Hymenobacter swuensis DY53: one gene and its partner. The protein of the gene in region 1 interacts with the protein of each later gene in a pairwise test. Links are inferred from orthologs where the notes say so. Each region holds a gene or a part of one and is shown on either strand. Other genes may lie near its edges.

The links.
Region 2: the proteins of leuS (region 1) and ligA interact in binary tests that used the Escherichia coli proteins (3 or more experiments, as listed by UniProt). The link is inferred for Hymenobacter swuensis DY53 from one-to-one orthologs.

Annotation. Positions count from the first base shown.
Region 1 is NZ_CP007145.1:2,649,508-2,659,591, reverse strand. Bases 2,761-6,090 are described here. They hold leuS (leucine--tRNA ligase), read right to left. Parts: upstream 5,739-6,090; coding sequence 2,961-5,738; downstream 2,761-2,960. Other genes in these bases: HSW_RS12775 (hypothetical protein), read right to left, coding at 5,983-6,090. In the rest of the region: HSW_RS12800 (AMP-dependent synthetase/ligase), read left to right, coding at 1-364; HSW_RS24560 (DUF6728 family protein), read left to right, coding at 697-870; HSW_RS12795 (MmcQ/YjbR family DNA-binding protein), read left to right, coding at 976-1,335; HSW_RS12790 (Rrf2 family transcriptional regulator), read left to right, coding at 1,473-1,913; HSW_RS12785 (NAD(P)-dependent oxidoreductase), read left to right, coding at 1,984-2,634; more of HSW_RS12775, read right to left, coding at 6,091-6,663; HSW_RS12770 (pyridoxamine 5'-phosphate oxidase family protein), read right to left, coding at 6,913-7,425; HSW_RS12765 (acyl carrier protein phosphodiesterase), read left to right, coding at 7,571-8,173; HSW_RS12755 (hypothetical protein), read right to left, coding at 8,575-9,015; HSW_RS12750 (FKBP-type peptidyl-prolyl cis-trans isomerase), read right to left, coding at 9,152-9,667; HSW_RS12745 (AAA domain-containing protein), read right to left, coding at 9,866-10,084.
Region 2 is NZ_CP007145.1:2,296,516-2,306,233, reverse strand. The notes cover bases 6,420-9,383. They hold ligA (NAD-dependent DNA ligase LigA), read left to right. Parts: upstream 6,420-6,829; coding sequence 6,830-8,938; downstream 8,939-9,383. Other genes in these bases: HSW_RS22790 (rhodanese-like domain-containing protein), read left to right, coding at 9,131-9,383; HSW_RS11140 (DUF4920 domain-containing protein), read left to right, coding at 6,420-6,650. Outside these bases: HSW_RS11170 (M1 family aminopeptidase), read right to left, coding at 1-1,153; HSW_RS11165 (T9SS type B sorting domain-containing protein), read left to right, coding at 1,291-3,537; HSW_RS11160 (cytochrome c oxidase subunit 3), read right to left, coding at 3,634-4,278; HSW_RS11155 (hypothetical protein), read right to left, coding at 4,484-4,825; HSW_RS11150 (hypothetical protein), read right to left, coding at 4,818-5,051; HSW_RS11145 (TapB family protein), read left to right, coding at 5,293-6,093; more of HSW_RS11140, read left to right, coding at 6,144-6,419; more of HSW_RS22790, read left to right, coding at 9,384-9,586. UniProt on the Escherichia coli protein: DNA ligase that catalyzes the formation of phosphodiester linkages between 5'-phosphoryl and 3'-hydroxyl groups in double-stranded DNA using NAD as a coenzyme and as the energy source for the reaction.

The DNA of each region.
Region 1 (10,084 bases):
GTCGCGCCTGTCGGAGTCGCCGCTGGTGGAGCAGGTGATGGTGCTGGGCGAGGGCGAAAAGTACGCCGCTGCCCTGCTGGTGCCCGCCTTCACCGAGCTGCGCGCCTGGGCCCGGCAGCACCAGCTCCCTGCCGACCTCTCCGATGCTGCCCTGGCCGCCCACGCCCAGGTACGCCAGCTCTACGAGCAGCTGGTGCAGCAAACCAATGCCGCCTTTGCCCAGTGGGAGCAGATCAAGAAAATCGAGCTGCTGCCCGCCCTCTGGAGCGTGGAATCGGGCGAGCTGACGCCTACGCTCAAAGTGCGCCGCAAAATCATCAGCCAAAACAACCAGCAGCGCATTGAGAACCTGTTTCGGGGGTAGCCAGGTTGTAGAGACGCAATAGCTGGAGTCTCGTCGTTGCTGACGTTGGAGCCGTTTACACGACCCCTTGGAACGTGTCATGCTGAGCTTGCCGAAGCATCTCTACCGCTTCGCCTGCACCGATTCAACGAAGCGGTAGAGATGCTCCGACAGGCTCAGTATGACGGCCTTGCGCATGACGGTCTAGTGGTCAAAACATCAAGGTGCCGGCCGTTCAACGACGAGACTCCAGCTATTGCGTCTCTACGCCACACGCTGCCAGTTTACAGCCCGCGGGCAAATCTTTTCCGGGGCCCGGGTGTTATCTTTCCGAACCCGAATCCAACTGCCTCATGCGTAAAGACCTGTTTAATTTCGGCCCGATGCTCGGGTACTTTTTCCGCAAAAACGACCCCACGCGCCACACCAATTTCAACCTGCGCACCATGCACTTCATCAATAAGCTGAGCATGGCCATGTTTCTGGTGGGCCTCATCGTGTTGATTTACCGCTGGTTTATCCGGTAATTTAGTTGTCAGGTGATGGTTGCCAGTTGTCAGGGGTTGCTGTAAGGTATCCTGACTGGCAACTGACACCTAACAACTGACACCCACCACCTGACAACTCTCCGAGTGAACATCGAAGACTTCCGCGACTATTGCCTGCTCAAAGCCGGCGTGACCGAAGAAACGCCTTTCGGCCCCGAAACGCTGGTGTTCAAAGTCGGCGGCAAAGTGTTTGCCCTCACCGACATCGAAACCTTCGGCAGCATCAACCTCAAGTGTGACCCGGAGCGCGCCCAGGAGCTGCGCGAGCAGCACGAGTACGTGCTGCCCGGCTACCACATGAACAAGAAGCACTGGAACACGGTGCTCATCGGGACGGGCGCGCCGGAGCGGCAACTGCGCGAGCTGATCGACCATTCATACGACCTGGTGCGCGCATCCCTGCCCAAAAAGCAGCGCGACGAATTGGCCGCTACCGAGCAATAACGCGCCACTCAGACGCAAAAGCGGCTTCGGCCGCTTTTTTTTGAACCTGGTTGTAACTTCAGTGGTTACAATGCTACCTTTGTCGCACCAAGTCCCGGAAGCCACGACCGTCTCGCCGGGGTTTCCTCTTTCAGATTATGCAGATCAGCAGCCGTTTTTCCGTCGCCGTCCATGTGCTTTCCCTGCTGGCTTTGCCGGAGCAGGATGGCGTGCCGCTGACCTCGGAGCGCATGGCGGGCAGCGTGAACACCAATCCGGTAGTGATTCGGCGGATTCTGGGGCAGCTCAAGAAGGCCGGTCTGGTGGAAGTGCGGCCGGCTTCGGGCGGTACGTTCCTCACGCGCCAGCCGGCCACCATCACGCTGCTGGAGGTATACCGGGCCGTGGAAGTGGTGGAGGCAGGCCAGCTGTTCAGCGTCCACGACAAGCCCAACCCGGCCTGCTTGGTGGGCCGCCATATTCAGTCGGCGCTGGATGACACGCTGCAGCGCGCCCAGACGGCCCTGGAGCAGGTGCTGGCCCACACCACCCTGCAGCAGGTCACCACCGACATTGCGGCCAAAGCTCTTATTTCCTGACTTTTTTTTGCGCCTGATTGTAACCGTATTGGTTACAACGTGTTTCTTTTTCTCTTTACCCTTTACTTCCATGAAAATTGCCCTCATCGGTGCCACTGGTTTTGTTGGCTCCCGCATCCTGGCCGAAGCTTTGCAACGCGGCCACCACGTAACGGCCCTCGTGCGCGACCCCGCCAAACTCGCCCAGACCTCCGACCATCTGACCGTGGTAACTGGCGACGTAACCCATGTCGATGAAACCGCCCGCCAGCTGGCCGGCCACGACGTGGTCATCAACGCCTTCAGCGCGGGCTGGACCAACCCCAACCTGTACAATGATTTCCTGGAAGGCGCCCGCGCCATCGAAGCCGCCACCGAAAAATCGGGCGTAGCACGGCTGGTGGCCATCGGCGGGGCCGGCAGCCTCTACATCAACGGCCAGCAGCTGGTCGACGGCCCGGACTTCCCCGCCGACATCAAGCCCGGCGCCCAGGCCGCCCGCGACTACCACAACGAGCTGAAAACCAACGATACCCTCGACTGGACGTTCCTCAGCCCCGCCATCGAAATGCACCCCGGCATCGACACCGGCCGCACTGGCCACTACCGCCTCGGCACCGAAAGCCCGGTGTTCAACGAGGAAGGCCGCAGCATTATGTCGGGCGAAGACCTGGCCGTGGTAATTCTCGACGAAGTAGAGCAGCCCAAACACAGCCGCCAGCGGTTCACAGCAGCGTATTAGAGCGTTGCTGCCAGCACGGCACCACCAGCACGTCATTCCGAGTGCAGTGAGGAATCTCGCGTGCTGACGTTACTAGAGTAACTGTCATGCTGAGCGAAGCCGGAGGCGAAGTCGAAGCATCTCTACTGCTTCGTTTGGGCGGTTCAGTAGCCCAGGGTTTAAACCCTGGGCTATGGAGCGGTAATCGGTGTAATCAGGTCGATTAGCCAGCGGTAGAGATGCTTCGACTGCGGCTGCGCCTTCGCTCAGCATGACGTTCTTTTAAAATCAAAAAGGCCCGCCGGATGAATCCGGCGGGCCTTTTTGTTACTGGCTAACAGCTAAAACTACACCACCACGTTCACCATGCGGCCGGGCACCACGATGAACTTCTTGGGCTCCTTGCCTTCGGCGAAGCGGGACAGGAAGTCGGAGGCGCGCACGGCGGCTTCGATGTCCTGGGCGGTGGCGGTGGCGGGGAACTGCAGCGTCTCGCGCACCTTGCCGTTGATGGCCACGGGGTAGTTCACGGTGTCTTCCACCAGATACTCCTCCCGGAACTCGGGGTACTGGGCGTGGCTGATGCTGCCGGCCGGGTGGCCGAGCTGCTGCCACAGCTCCTCGGCGAGGTGCGGGGCGTAGGGGGAGAGCAGCAGCACCAGCGGCTCCAGGATGGCGCGCTTGTGGCAGTCGAGGGCCGTCAGCTCGTTCACCGTAATCATCAGGGCGCTGACGGTAGTGTTGAATGAGAATTTCTCGATGTCCTCCTCCACCTTGCGGATGGCCTTGTGCAGGGCCTTCAGCTCCTGGGGTGTTGCGGCCTCATCGGTTACGGCGAAGGTGCCGTCCTGGGGGTGGTAGAGGCGCCAGAGCTTCTTGAGGAAGCCCGCCACGCCGCTCATGCCGTTGGTATTCCAGGGCTTGTACTGCTCTAGCGGCCCCAGGAACATCTCGTACAAACGCAGCGCATCGGCCCCGTACTGACTTACCAGCGTATCGGGGCTAACTACATTGAACTTGCCTTTCGACATTTTCTCAACTTCCCAGCCGCACACGTAGGTGCCATTATCTTCCAGGATGAAGTCTGCCGAAGTATAGTCTGGACGCCACTTTTTGAAGGCGTCGGTATCCAATACATCATTGTTGACGATGTTCACGTCAACGTGCAAAGCGGTTGTTTCGTGCTGGTCTTTCTTGCCGGCCGTTACAAACGTATTGGTGCCGTTGATGCGGTACACGAAGTTCGAGCGGCCCAGAATCATGCCCTGGTTGATGAGCTTCTGGAAGGGCTCGGGGGCCGATACCACGCCGAGGTCTTTCAGGAATAGGTGCCAGAAGCGGGAGTAGAGCAAGTGGCCCGTAGCGTGCTCTGCGCCACCCATATATAAATCCACCTGCTGCCAGTACTGTTCGGCTTCCTGGCCCACAAAACGACCGGTGTTCTGCGGGTCCATGTAGCGGAGGTAGTACCAGCTGGAGCCGGCCCAGCCGGGCATGGTGCTCAGCTCATACTCGTAGAGGCCTTTGTATTTCCATTCCTTGGCGCGGCCCAGGGGCGGCTCGCCGGTTTCGGTGGGCTTGTACTCGTCGATTTCCGGGAGCACCAGGGGCAGGTCGGCTTCGGCCACGCCGTAGGCAGTGCCTTCCTTGTAGTAAATCGGGATGGGCTCGCCCCAGTAGCGCTGGCGGCCGAAGATGGCGTCGCGGATGCGGAAGTTGGTTTTGCCCTTGCCGATGCCGCGCTGCTCCAACTCCCCAATCAGGGTTTGGGTAGCCTGCTTGTAGTTCTGGCCCTTGATGAGGCCGTGCAGGTAGAGGCCGTCCTTGGTCGGGTCAGCCTGCTCCTCAATCTGCTGGGCATCCACCACCTGCACGATGGGCAAGTTGAAGTGCTTGGCGAATACGTAGTCACGCTGGTCGCCGGAGGGCACGGCCATTACCGCGCCGGTGCCGTAGCCGGCCAGCACGTAATCGGCAATCCAGATCTGGATGGGCTCGTTGCTGAACGGGTTGAGGGCGTAGGAGCCGGTGAAAGCGCCGGAAACCGTCTTGGTATCGGCCATCCGGTCGCGCTCCGAGCGGCGCTTGGTGGCGTCGATGTAGTCCTGGATTTCGGCCTGCTGCTCCGGCGTGGTCAGCTCCTTTACCAGCTCATGCTCGGGCGCCAGCACCAGGAACGTGGCGCCATAAATCGTGTCAACCCGCGTCGTGTAGACCTTGATTTGTGCCTGCTCGTGGCCCTGCACCGCAAAGCTGACCTCGGCGCCGATGCTCTTGCCGATCCAGTTGCGCTGCATTTCCTTCACGGCGTCGGGCCAGTCGAGGGTGTCGAGGCCCTGGAGGAGGCGGTCGGCGTAGGCGGTGATGCGCAGGTTCCACTGGGGCATCAGGCGGCGCTCCACGGGGAAGCCGCCGCGCTCCGAGAGGCCGTCTTTTACCTCGTCATTCGACAAAACCGTGCCCAGGCCGGGGCACCAGTTCACGTAGGTGTCCTGCTGGTAGGCCAGGCGGTAGGGGTGCACGGCCTGCAGGCGCTGCTTTTCCGAGAACAGCTTCCACTGGCCCGCCGTGAAGCTGTGGCGCTCCTCGTCGTCGCCGGCCGCGCGGATACCTTCGCTGCCGTTCTGCTCGAACTTCTCCAGCAGGGTTTTCAGCGGCTCGGCCTTATTGGTGTCGAGGTTGTACCAGCTATTGAACAGCTTGAGGAAAATCCACTGCGTCCACTTGTAGTAGGCCGGGTCGGAGGTGCGTACCTCGCGGCTCCAGTCGTAGCTGAAACCCAGGGAGTTGAGCTGCCGGATGTAGGTATCGATGTTCTGCTCCGTCGTAATAGCAGGGTGCTGGCCGGTCTGGATGGCGTACTGCTCGGCGGGCAGGCCAAACGAGTCGAAACCCATAGGATGCAGCACGTTGAAGCCGCGCAGGCGCCTGTAGCGCGACACGATATCGGAGGCAATGTAGCCCAGCGGATGGCCCACGTGCAGCCCCGCCCCGCTGGGGTACGGAAACATGTCGAGCACGTAGTATTTGGGCTTGTCGGAGGCGTTATCGGCCTTGAAGGTCTGCTGGTCTTTCCAGTGGGCTTGCCACTTTTTCTCAATATCCTGGGGATGGTAGCCGGGCATGGGCAGTCGGTAATTCGATGAATCGGAACGGGCGAAATTACGCAAAAACAGGGGCGAGGCAGTAGTTTTTCCAGCCCGACTACAAAACGCCCGTCATCCTGAGGCAGCAACTGAAGGGCCACGTCGTGGTGTAGCGGTACCGGGCAACTGGTTTTAGCCCGCAGAAGACGCAGGGTTTGGCGCAGAGGGCGCAGAGTTGTTCTGACGGTAAAAGGTCCTTCGTGCTGCCTGGCGCACTAGGGGGCTACAGTGCCCGGCCGTCCCAGGTGCCTTCGGTGCGCAATACCCGAAAGCGGGCGAACATCTCCTCGCCGTACCAGTCTTCCTGGCGGGTGAGCCGGATAACTTCCTTGTGTTTGGGGCTGCGGTAGGCGTAGTCCTGCATGGCCTGGGTGGATTCCCAGACACTCACGGTAGCTTGGCGCACCACCGGCAGTTCGCCTAGCCCGATGGCGGCGCGCACGCCCGGCGCGTCGGTAATAGTGGCACTCACGGGAGCCACATAGCGCCAGAAACGCGGTGTTTTCTGCCACCGGATAGAGGCCCGCGTAAGTACCATTACCGGTCCATCCGTCGCGCTGTTTTCAGTTTCGTAGTCAAACGGGTTCACCCCATCCCAGAGGCCGTGCGACTTGATGGGGGCCAGCCACGTCGTCCAGATTTCCGAGGTGCGCTGCCGATACTGCTGCCACAGCGGATGCCCCTCGAAGAACGCGCGAGCCGCCTGCTCATCTTCCCACACGGCCATAAACCCGTAACGTAGCAGGTTGGGCAGCGCCCCGAAGCCGCCCGCGCCGCTGCCCAGCAGCTTCTGAAACCGAAGGCCCGGCACGCGTTGTAAGGGCCGCTGGGCCGTGCCCATCTGCGCGAAGCCCCAGCGCCGCTGGTTGGGTAGGAGGGTGAGGATGGAGAGGGTGGTGAGCAAGTGACGGGGTTAAAGGTAGAAAGAGTAGAAGTTGGTAAGATGAAACCTACCCAAGTAACCGTCATGCTGAGCTTGCCGAAGCATCTCTACCGCTTCGTTGCAATACTATGCAGATGAAACGGTAGAGATGCTTCGGCAAGCTCAGCATGACGTTCTGAATAGTAGCAGTAGCACGATGGCAATGACCTCAAAACAACAAAAAAGGCCCGGAATTGCTTCCGGGCCTTTTGCATATTTGGTAGGCGAGGCCTACTTCACTTCTACTTTGGCGTGCTCGTTTACGTCGTCGGAAGTGCTCCGCTCACCGGTGGCCAGGGCTTTCACGTAGGCTACGGCCTGGGTGAGCAGGCTGCTGGGGGTGTCCCAGTACTCGCCTTTCTCGATTTCCACTTTCAGGATATAGATGCTCTCATCATCCTTGCCTTTGGGGAACCAGGCGCGCATCGGCTCACTCCAGAGCTTGTCGATTTCGGCCTGGTCGCGGTAGGCGTTGGCGCGGCCCGATACCGAGACGTACACGTTGTCTTCGGGCTTGCCATAGCTCAGGTTGACGTGGCTATCTTTTTTCACCTCGTACACTTTGGCCGAATCCTTATCGGTCAGGAACACCAGGGCACTGCTGCCGTCGGGCTTTTGGGTGAACATGGGGCGGCTGCGCAGGCTGCCGTCCTCATCCTGGGTGGTGAGCATGGCAATACGCACATCCTTAATTTTGTCGAGCAGTTTGCTTAGGTCGTTGGTTACGTTGGGTTGGTTGGACATGGGAGACGAGGGTAGGGAAACAGGATAAAAACGGAAGAAAAGGCGGCCAAGTACTGGTCGGGCCTGTTTGTTAGTACGGCCGGGTGCGGTTTCGGGTTGAGCTTGGCCAGCCCCGCGCCCGGATTTTGCCGTACTTCCGAACCGCATGAATTTCCTCGCCCACCTGCTACTCTCCGGCTCACCCGCCGCCACTCCCGACTACGAAGACCTCGTCGTCGGCAATTTCGCCGCCGAGGCGGTGCGGGGCCGCACCGCCCTGGAAGCCTATCCCGCCACCGTACAGCGCGGCATCCGCCTGCACCGTTTCATCGACTCGTTTACCGATGCCCACCCCGTGGTGCGCCGCACCACCGCCCGCCTGCGCACGGCCGGCCTGGGCAAGTGGGCCGGCGTGGTATCCGACGTCGGTTTCGACCACCTGCTGGCCCGCGACTTCGCGCAGTATCACCCATCGGAGCCACTACCGCAGTTTGCGCAGCGCCAGTACCAGCTGCTGCACCAGCGCCGCCACGAGCTGCCCGAGCGTTTGCAGCACATGCTGCACTACATGCGCCAGCACGATTGGCTAACCGGCTATGCCCACCCCGAGGGCCTGCACCGCGCCCTACTGGGGCTGAGCCGCCGCGTGCCCGCCGCCGCCGTGCTGGCTACCGGAGCCGCCGCGTTTCTGGCGGAGCTACCGGCCTATGAGGCAGATTTTGCGGAGTTCTGGCCGGAATTGCGGGCGGGGGTGGAGGGAATGTGGTAGAGGATTTATAGCAGTTGTATTTCCAGCCGCCGGTTTTCCAAATCAAGAGTTTACCAATCCGAAGATTCTTTGCTGGGTACGCAGTCTAGCAAGGCGTATCCTTTACTGTACATGCGTAGTGAGTGCCGGCCTAGTAGGATAGTCAAATCGTATAGATCGGTATCACCGTGACCAATAAAAGCCGTGGTGATAATGCGCCGGGTGTCGTTAATGTGCTTTTTCGTGAGCTGAATATCCAGGGCAGGCGGCAAAACCCCATCACACCAAAGCCCTCTGATGTGAGGGTCAAGAGAATGTCCGAACGTGTTGCCCAGATGATATTCTAGAAACTCACAAAACCTTTTATCGAAGGATGCTTCCACCTGGTCAACCGGAACATTACAGGGCTAATTGTGCAACAACTAGCGTGAATACGTAGCCTCAATGGTGACCTTTTGGTTCATGACGATAGCCGGAAGCTGGTAGTACAGCACCAGTTTGCGGCTGGTCAGCTCCCGGACTTCCCGCGACAGGTCGGTGCGCGGGTTGGTGCCTTGCATGCTGATGGTGGGGCGGCTGTACGTGTAAGGAGCCGTGAAATGGAGCTGGTTGCCCCGGTACTCCTCGAAGGTGCTGGTTGAAACTTCCAGGTAGTCGCCGGCGGTGCCGGGCTGGTGCTGCTCGGTGATGATCTGGCCCGTGCTGGCATCGGTATTGACGCTGTGCTGGGTGACCAGCGTCCAGCGGCCGGGCAGCGGGGCCGGCTCGTCTTCCTCTTCTTTAGAGCCGCAGGCCGTGAGCGTGGTGAGGGAAAACAGAACGGCCCAGACAGCCGGGCGGGAACACAAAGTAGCGGGACGCATAGAATGCCGGTTGAATTTTATCAAAGAAACCGGGTTGTACGCAGGCATCCAAGCCAGAGCAACAGGCAGACGGCTAAAAAAGAATCGGGCCGGCTGCAGATGCAGCCGGCCCGATTCTTCAGTTCGCAAGAACAGCTTAGTGGTGGTGGCCACCTTCGCCGTGCACATGGCCGTGGTCGAGTTCCTCGCGGGTAGCGTCGCGCACCTCGGCAACTTTGCCGTCGAAGTGCATGACCATGCCGGCCAGCGGGTGGTTGAAGTCCATTTTCACGGCTGAGTCGCCAATTTCCACCACTTTGCCCTGCATGTGGTGGCCCTGGTTGTCGGCCATGGGCAGGAAGTTGCCCACCTGCAGCATCTCGCCGTCAATCTGACCGTCAATTTCAAAGACGTTTTTGGGTATTTCCACTACGGCCTGGGCATCGTACTCTCCATAGGCCTGCTCGGGGGTGAGCGAGAAAGCGAAGGAGTCGCCGGACTTCTTGCCGCTGAGCTGACGCTCGAATTCCTCGGGCAGGCCGCTCTGGCCGAACAGAAACACCATCGGGGCATCTTCCTCCGCCGATTCTACTAATACTTTCTCCTGGTTTTCGTCGGTTACGCTCAGGTCGTAAGTGATGGTAACGACTTTGTTTTCGCTGATTTGAGCCATGCTTCGGGGTGGACGGGTGCGTCCGGAGATGGGTTGGGAATAAGTTTGGAACGGCTAGTTACGGAAATGACCCGTAATTCGAGAGGTTCCAGGGTAGGATACTCTTTGGAGTGGGATAGTGTTTGCGGAAACCGGAATTCTGTGTTAGACCGTCCTGCTTCGACAAGCTCAGCAGGACGGTCACTAGCAGCCACCACGCTACTGCATTTCCCAGGCCGTGCGGTAGGCCCCGATGCTCTCGACATAATCCAGAAACGCCTTATAGAAGGGGTGCGCGCCCAGCGTGCTGGAGTCGCCGACGAGCAGCAGCTTGCGGCGGGCCCGGGTCATGCCCACGTTCATGCGGCGGATGTCGGAGAGGAAGCCGATTTCACCCTGGGGGTTGCTGCGGGTGAGGCTGATGGCGATGATGTCGCG
Region 2 (9,718 bases), 360 kb from region 1 along the record:
AACTGAACCGGTTCAGCGACAAGTATTCGCCATAGGAAGCGAAACTCTCGTTCAGCCAGATATCCTCCCAAGCTCCGCAGGTTACATTGTCGCCGAACCACTGGTGAAACAGCTCGTGGGCCGTGAGGGTAAAGCTGAAGCCATCCTGAGTAGTCATGGTCTGGTGCTCCATGCCCCCCCCGATGGGGGCCATGCTGTGGCCGTACTTTTCGGCGGCAAACGGATACAGCCCTACCAGCTCGGAGTAGTTTTCGAGGAAGCCCGGGGTACGGTCTATTTCAGTGCGGTACGTGTTCAGCGCGGTCTGATTGTAGAGGTAATTGACAATCGGAACCCGGGGGCCACCGGCCGGGTTGGCGTAGTTCACGTACTCAACGTAGGGCCCTACGGCCACGGAAATCAGGTAGTAATCAATGGCGTAGCGCGACTTCCACTGATAGCGCACCTGGTTGCCTGGCAAGGTGGTAGTCGACTGCAACACCCCGTTGGAGCCCACTTTGTTGGTGGCACTGGTCGTCACCCACACGTCGGTAGAGTCGGCCTTATCCGTCAGCACCTGCTTACAGGGCCACCACTCATACGCGTTGTAGGGCTCCGACAGGCTCCAAGTGGTGCTCACGCCGTAGGTAGGGGCCACGCGGGTGTTGAGTGCGTTGCCAATAGCCGCCGCGTTGCTGTTGGGCGCGGTGCCCCGGTAGTAAATGAGGGCATTGAATAGGGCATTGGGCACCACCGCCTGGTTTAGGCCCACCGTCACATCCCCCATGCCTACCCGGCGCAGGCCGGCACTCCGGCGGCCATTTACCACCACGGAGTCAATGATGAAAGTGGAATACAGCTCAAACGCCAGCGAGTCGAGGCCCTGAACCCCGGCCAGAGCTTTGATGGTAACCACCCCGCTCACGTCACGGGTTGTATTGGTCAGGCTGAGGTCCAGTTTGTAGTATTTGACATCGTAGCGGGCCATTTTCTGGCGGTGGCTGAGGCTGGCGTAGGCCGGACGGGCGGCGGTACCGGCGTGGGTGCGGGCACAGGCCTCGGCGGCCGAGCCATCCAGATCGGCCGCAACCGGGCGGTACGCCGGAATCTGGGCCAGTCCCGATAGGCTGCACAGCAGACCGCCGAGTAGTAGCGGGTAAACAGTAAGACGCATAGGTAAGCGGGCAACAGGGTGGAAATAAAGTAGCGTAAGGTACGCCACACACCGCAGAAAGTGTCCTTTCCCGGCTGTTGGCAGTCAGCTGCTTTGTATCTTACCCTATTGAAATTTTTCACTGTGTTTTTCGCCGGATGCTGACTTCTACTCTTGCCTGTTTGTTCCGGCGCGGCCTGCTGCCCCTGCTCCTGTGCCTGCTGCTGGCCCCGGCGGCCCGGGCCACGCATATTGTGGGGGGCGAAATGGATTTGCAGTACCTCAACGGCAATAGCTACGTGCTCACACTGAACCTGTATTTCGATGCCGTCAATGGTCAGCCTGGGGCCCTCGACGCTGAGCTGACGGCCGGCATCTTTGAGAAGGGCAGTAACCGCCGGATGATGAACGTGACCCTGCCGCTTGGCAACAACACGCTCGTCAGCTACACCAACCCGGCCTGCTTCACCCCCGACCTGGTCACGCGCAGGCTGGTTTACACGCAACGGCTAACGCTACTGCCGCAGGAGTATGCCAACGCGGCGGGGTACTACGTAGCCGTGGAGCGGTGTTGCCGCAACAACGGCATCAGCAACATTGTGAACCCCAGCGGTGCGGCCCAGACGTTCTATCTGGAGTTTCCACCCGTCACGCGCAACGGGCAGGCGCTGCGCAACTCCACGCCCCGCATTTTCCCGCCCCTGAGCGACTATGCCTGCCTGGGTGAGCTGTTTTACTACAACTTTGGCGGGCAGGATATCGACAACGACTCCCTGGTGTATGATCTTATCACGCCGCTGAACGGGTATTCTAGCTCCGGCAACCCAAAGCCGCCTACTGCCACCCCGGCTCCCTACCCTCCTATTACCTGGCTGCCGGGTCTGAGCACCACCAACCAGATTCCGGGAGCGCCCACGCTCACCATCGGGCGGCTCACGGGCCGGCTGGAGGTGCGCCCCACGCAGCAGGGCCTATTCGTGTTCGGGATTCGCTGCACCGAGTACCGCAAGGGTGTACGGCTGGGCGAAACCCGGCGTGACTTTCAGCTCAAGGTTATTCCCTGCTCCACCAACGCCCGTCCGAAGGTGCTGTTGCAACTGCCGGGCACAACCCGCGCCTACCGGCCCGGCCGCGACACGCTGCGCCTCACGCCCGGCAACAACCGGTGCGTTACCCTGCGCTTCACCGACACCGACCCGACGTCGGCCCTGACGTTATCCTTGAGTCCGGTAAATTTCACGGCTCCGCTGCCTACCCTGAACGTGTTGCAGGGCACCGTGCACGCCCCCGGCCTGCCCGATACCATTACCTCGCGCCTGTGCTTTCCGGAATGCTTCAACACCCGGGGCAAGGTGTATTTGCTGGATGTGATTGTGGCCGATAACGGCTGCAGCCTGCCCAAGCGCGACACTGTGCGGGTAGCCTTTACCTCCGTGCCCGACCCCAACGCCCCACCCCTGCTGCGCACCACCGCCGCGCTGCCCATCCGGGCCAAAGTCGGCGACCTTATCACCTTCGACCTAACCGCCACCGACCCCGATAACGACCCATTGACCCTGGAAATGACAGGCCGGGGCTTCACTCCGGCGGCGTTGGGGGCTACGCTTACGCAGGGGGCCGCCAGCAACCAGCTCAATGGCCGCTTCTCGTGGCGGGTTGATTGCCGGGCCGTAGATAAGCCGCTGTACGAGTTTGAGTTTATCGCCGCCGCCGCGCCCTGCCTCGACCGGCAGGCCACCACCGTGGTCATTCCCATTCAGATAGACTACCAGAATACCCCGCCTGCCCTTACCACGTCCTTTCTCGCTCCATCTGCCGCCGATTCCATTACAGTAGTGCGGCGACCCATCGGGGGCGTGTTTGAGGCCACGCTGGCCGGGCTCGACGCCGATAATGATGCGCTGGTGATGACAGCCGCCGGCAGGAATTTTGAGCTGGGGGCAGCGGGCATGACGTTCAGTCCCCGCAATGGTACCGGTGCGGCCAGCGGCACGTTCCGCTGGGTAGCCGACTGTGAAGCCGTGCGCCGCAACGGGCTGGAAGTCACGTTTGCCCTTCAGGAAAGCACCTGCCGGCCACAGCCGCGCACTCGCACCGTACGCTTCGAGGTAGAAGCCCCCGAAACGCCGGCCTTTCTGCCGCCCAATATCATCACACCCTACCTAGTGGATGGCAAAAATGACTTCTTCACCCTCGATAACGCCCAAGCCAACCTGCCGCCCGATTTCTGTGACTCCCGCTTTGCCGATATCCTGATTTTTTCGCGCTGGGGCAACCAGGTGTACCGCACCACCAACCGCAGCTTCCAATGGAACGGCGGCAACCTGCCCGCTGGCGCGTATTTCTACCTGATTGAATTCACGGATGGCAAGAAGTACAAAGGTACCGTCACCATTGCCAACTAAGTAGCTGGAGCAAAAAGCCGCCGCCCCTGCCGTCAGATACCTGATAAGTGGTCTGACAGTAAGGGCGGCGGCTTTTTGCTCTAGGTTTTACTTTCTCTAATACAAGAACAGGAAGGCCGCAAACAGGGCTACCCACAGGCCGTCGATGAAGTGCCAGTAGATAGTTACCATACGAAGCTGGAGCCGGCGGTAGGGGTTGCGGATGAATACGAGGTTGCGCACGGCGTCGCGCGAGGCATGGTGGGTGCGCACCAGCAGCACCAGCAGAAACAGCATGCCGCCCAGCAGGTGCGCTACGTGCAGCGCCGAAATCAGGTAGACGAACGTACCGCTGGCTTCCTCAGTGAAGAATAGCTGATTTGCGTGCAGTTCCTGCCACCCTAGAATCTGCAGGCCGGCAAAAACGCTGCTGAGCAGAAACGTCGCCCCCAGACAGCGGGCCAGACCCGACAGATCGTCCTGGGCGTACAGGCGCTGTCCCTGGGCAATAACGTAGCTACTGATCAGCAGCACAATGGTGCTAAGCGAGAAAAAGCGCGGCAATGGATACGTACTCGTCGGCAATCCGCTCCGGAGCCGGGTGTAGGTGTACGCCGCCACCAGTACCACAAACAGCGCGGCCACGGCTGCTAGCCCTATGTACAGCATCATCAGGAGCAGGGGGACGCGCTCCATGCGCTGAAAAGAGGAAGCCGGGCGGTTTGCTCCTACTTTGTTGGTACGTTCAGAATCGGAGTTCATGGGCGGGATACGGAGTTGCGTGCTAGTAGCAAACCAATGGCAAGCCCTTTAGTTCCGGCTCGATAAGGCTACCCGGCACCAAAGGCGTTTGAGCAAGATACGCAAAAGCACCTGTGTCCGGCGTACGTATTTCCGGCGAAATAACACCCGGACACAGGCTGCTTATCTAACTGAGCAAAAGCCGCTAATTCACCGTGCCTCCGGTTTATTCCTTCCGGAAAAAGGAGCCTATTTTACCCAGCACCGCGTTCAGAGTAATCTTGGCGGAGCGGCCTACGCCGAACGTGACGTGGGTTTTGCCCGCCACCCGCAAATCGAGCACCAACCCCAGCCGATGGGCCAGATCGTTGAGTTGCTGCAACGGGTCGAGGTCGGATTTGGGTTTCAGAGGGGCGTTGGGGTCTTTGGGCGGGCCGCTGGTGAGCTTATCGAGCACCCGCTGACTGGGAAAGTTCACGATGAGGTAGCCCCCCGAGCCCGCCAGCTGAATATCGTCGCCGTCGAAGCTGATGACCAGCCGCGCCTCAATATCCAGGCCGCTAGCCAAGGGGCGTAGGCGTTACCGGCGGCAAAGCGTTGCTGGGCGGGTTTTCGCCCCGGGTACGGATGCGCAACGAGCCGTTGAGCCGCCAAGTGGTGGGCGTGGCCGGGTTCTGCGGGTTGGGCACCTGGAGCTCCATCTGCTCGAAGTTGAGTGCTAGCTCTACGCCGCCGGAAAGTTTGGAAAGCAGGGAAGCGGCCGTATCGGCCCAGGAAGTTGGTTGGTCAGGCATGAGAAGGGAATGTGGGAGAATGTGCGAAATAAGGAGGAATGTGGACAACAAGCGACGGCTGGTAAGCAACTGCGGCCGATTACTGCTTAGCAAACGCCCCGCGCTGGGGCAAGTTACACGACGAGGCTGGCAAGACCTTTGCCTGACCACCCCGGGCCGGTTCAGCTTGTCCGGCAAAATCCAAATAGCGTGGCTTGCGTATGCAGCCCCAAGGCTGGTTTTCCACCCATTTTTCCGTTTTATGTCCCGTTTCATTTTTCCGGTAGCCGCTCTTTTTTCGCTGGGCGCTACTGCCGCCCTGGCCCAGACTGCTCCCGCCGTTGACTGCGCCCACCCGTTTGGCCTCTCCGATAACATGGAGGTGGTGTACCAGCTGCAGGATGCCGAGGGCAAAGCAACCGGTACCACGCGCAACCGCGTGGTAAGCCTGGGCTCGGAGCAGAACAAGAAAAAGACGCTCACTACCAACACCGTGCTGGTAAAAAGCGGCACCTACGACCTCAAAAACAAGCTCTTGCGGCTGCAGGACTTCACGTTCCGCTGCCGGCAGGATACCAGCTTTACCGACGGTGCGGCCGAGCTAAGTCCCGAGAGCCTCCGCTCCTTCCGCGACCGGCGCTTTGCCTACGCGCCCGTGCCGCTGGCCTGGCCCAACCAGCCCACCGTGGGCTCGGAGCTGCCCGGTGGCGGCATCACGGTACAGGTCAGCAGTACGGCCGTGGATATTGCCAAAGTGTACACCACCGTGCAGAAACGCCGCATCACCGGCACCGAATCGGTGACCACGCCGGCAGGCACGTTTCAGTGCTACAAAGTGGAAGCCGAGCGGGAAAGCGCCACCGTGGCCCGCGCCGATATGGTGATGCGCACCACCCTGAAAGTGGTGGATTATTACTCGCCGGCCGTGGGCATCGTGAAAACTGAGGTGTACGACAAGAAGGGCAAGCTAGAACAGGTGCGCCTACTGACGGCCATCAACCAAAGCTCCCAATCGGCTAGCCAGCCCAAGGTAAAGGAGAAATACAAGGTCAAAAAATCGTAAGTTCAGGGCCGTAAACCCTTCGTTCCTCCGCTTTCTTTTTTCCTTTTGCTATGCGTACCCTGTCCGTTTTGCCGGCCGCTTTGCTCCTGTTGGCCGCCTGCCAGCAGCAACCCAAAACCGAAACCGCCGCCACAACGGCACCTACGGTCAAAACAACGGCTGTAACCGGCAAAACCTACGGCACGGCCATTACCGCCGAGGACGCGCAGCCCCTTTCGGCCCTGGATGCGGTTCTGGGCACCCAGGATTCGGCGCAGGTGAAGCTGGTGGGCAAAGCCGAGGCCGTGTGCCAGGCCAAGGGCTGCTGGCTAACGATGAAAACGCCGGAAGGCCAGGAAATGCGGGTGCGGTTCAAGGACTATGCCTTCTTCGTGCCCAAGGACATCAGCGGAAAAACCGTGGTCATCAACGGCTGGGCCCACCGCGAGACGGTACCGGTTTCCGATTTGCAGCACTACGCCCAGGACGCCGGCAAGTCCGACAAGGAGGTGGCTGCCATTACCCAGCCCCAGCAGCAGCTCAACTTTGAGGCCGATGGGGTGCTGGTAGCCGACTAGCTTTTCCCGTTTCTGCAGAGCCCTGCCCCTCCCCGGCCGGGGCTTTCTTTTTTTCGCGCAGTGGTTCACGGTGGCCGTTTACTGCGAACCACTGCGCCTTCCACCGCGAACCACTGCGCGAAACCGCCCCCGAAAACCCACTACTTTGTAGCTTGCAGCCCTAATCCGCCCCGCGCATCATGACCGATATTCAGCTACAGATAACCGCCCTTACCGAGCGCCTCCACCACCTCAACTACCAATATTACCAGCGCGACATCAGCGAAATACCGGACCAGGAGTTTGACGAGCTGCTGGCCGAGCTGGCTCGCCTGGAGCAGCAGTACCCGGACCTGGCCCACCCCAACTCCCCCACCCAGCGCGTGGGCGGCACCATCACCAAGCAGTTTCCCACCGCTGAGCACCGCTACCCCATGCTCAGCCTGGGCAACACCTACTCCGAGGCCGATCTGCGCGAGTTTGACGAACGGGTGCGCAAGGGCCTGGAAGGAGCCGACGTGGCCTACGTGTGCGAGCTGAAGTTCGACGGTGTGGCCATGAGCCTGACCTACCAACAGAGCCAGCTCACGCAGGGCGTCACGCGCGGCGACAGTACCCGCGGCGACGTGGTGACCAGCAACGTGCGCACCATCCGCAACCTGCCGCTGCACCTGCGCCCTGAGGGCGCGCCTCAGCCTCCGGAGTTTGAGGTGCGCGGCGAGATTTTTATGCCCCTGCCCGTGTTTGCGGAACTGAACCAGGAGCGCGAAGCCAACGGCGAGGCCCTGCTGGCTAACCCGCGCAACGCCGCCTCGGGCGCGCTCAAGCTCCAGGACTCGACCCAAGTAGCGGCCCGCAAGCTGCGCTTCTACGCCTACTCCTTCCTGATGCCCGGCCGCAACCAGTTTCCCACCCACAGCGCCTCGCTGGAAGCCCTGCGCGCCTGGGGCCTGCCGGTGTCGGATACCTGGCGGCGGTGCGGCACCATCGAGGAAGTGCTGGATTTCGTGCACCAGTGGGACAAAAAGCGGTTTGAACTGCCCGTTGCCACCGACGGTATCGTGATTAAGGTGGACGACTTCCGCCAGCAGGAGCTGCTGGGCTTCACCTCTAAAAGTCCCCGCTGGGCCATTGCCTACAAGTACCCGGCCGAGGCCGGCCGCACCCGTTTGCAGGCCATTCAGTACCAGGTGGGGCGCACCGGGGCCGTGACGCCGGTGGCCCTGCTCGACCCGGTACCGCTGGCCGGCACTGTGGTGAAGCGCGCCTCGGTGCACAACGCCAACCAGATTGCCGCCCTCGATTTGCGCCTCGGCGACATGGTATTCGTGGAGAAGGGCGGCGAGATTATCCCCAAGATTACGGGCGTGGACGTGGCCGCCCGCCCCGCCGACAGCCAGCCCATTGTATACCCCACCGAGTGCCCGGCCTGCGGCACCCCGCTGATCCGGCCCGAGGGCGAGGCCCACTTCCGCTGCCCCAACGACCGGGGCTGCCCGCCCCAGCGTAAAGCCAAGCTGGAGCACTTCGTGTCGCGCAAGGCCCTGAACATCGACGGACTGGGAGCCGAAACCGTGGGCCGCTTCTTCGACCTGGGCCTGGTAACGGACGCGGCCTCGCTCTACGACCTGCCCGCCAAAGCTGCCGAGCTGGCTCAATTAGACCGGATGGGCGAGAAATCTGTGCAGCGGCTCATGGCCGGGCTCGAAGCCAGCACGCAGGTGCCCTTTGACCGGGTGCTGTTCGGGCTGGGCATCCGGTACGTGGGCGAAACTGTGGCCGAAAAGCTGGTGAACCACTACCGCACCGTGGAGGCCCTGGCCGCCGCCACGGCCACCGACCTGGCCGCCGTACCCGAAGTAGGCGGCGTCATTGCCGAGTCGGCGGCAGCATGGTTTCAGGAGCCCGAGAACCAGCAGTTGATAGAACGCCTGCGGGCAGCCGGGTTGCAGCTGGCCCTTACCGGCGAAGCTCCCCAGCCCCAGAGCGACCGGCTGGCGGGCCTGACGTTTGTGCTGTCGGGGGTGTTTGAGCAGCATAGCCGCGAGGAGCTGCAGCACCTGATTGAGCAGCACGGCGGCAAAATCACGGGCAGCATCAGCAAGAAGCTCAGCTACCTGGTGGCTGGCGACAAAATGGGCCCTGCCAAGCGCGAGAAAGCCACCTCGCTCAACGTACCCATCATCGGTGAAACCGACCTATTGGCCATGCTCCCCACCGCCACCGACGCGCCCGAAACGCCGGAGGAGAAACATGAAGCTGCCGCTCCAGCCCCACCAAGTGCCGGCCAGCAAGGCTCCTTGTTTTAAGCACAGTATAGAGACGCGACACTTCGCGTCTCGTCGTTGCTGATGTTGACTCACCAGAATCTGGTGCGGTTCCAACCGTTCAACGACGAGACGTAAAATATTGCGTCTCTACATCGTCCCGGTGGATGTTGCAACTTATCCGGCCGGCAACGTGTCCGTTTAGTGTCTTCTCACTACATTCCGCCTACCACTATGATACGTTTCCTGCTTGCCGGCGCTTTTCTATTGACCGCCGAGGCTGCTTCAGCCCAGGCCACCAACGTGGTTCGGGAAGTAAAGGCGGATCTACCGGCCAAGAACACCGCCCTTTTCACCAATACCGGCGCCATTACTCCACCAGCCGTACCCGTAGCTCCCGTGGCGGAGGTGAAGAAAACCCTGGCTCAGCCCAACACCGTGCTGCTCGACGTACGCACGCCCGAGGAATACGCCGCCGGCCACCTACCCGGAGCCCAGAACCTTAACTTCCGCGCCTCCGACGTAGCCCAGCAACTCCAGCGCCTCGACCCGAAACAAACCTACGTGGTATACTGTGCCAGCGGCAACCGCAGCAGTAAAACCGCCGTGCTGATGCAGGAAAAAGGGTTTCAGCAGGTAGTCAATGCTGGCGCGTACGAGGACTTGAAAAAGCAGGACGTCAAGAAGTAGAGCCGCCTATTAGTGCGAGGAAGAGCCGAAGCAATCCGTCCTTCTCGGGGTTAGAGGCTTCCGAATTCGCCAAGCCTCTGACGCCAGCCCGATTGTAAAGCCGCGACACTTCGCGTCTTCCAATAGAACAGC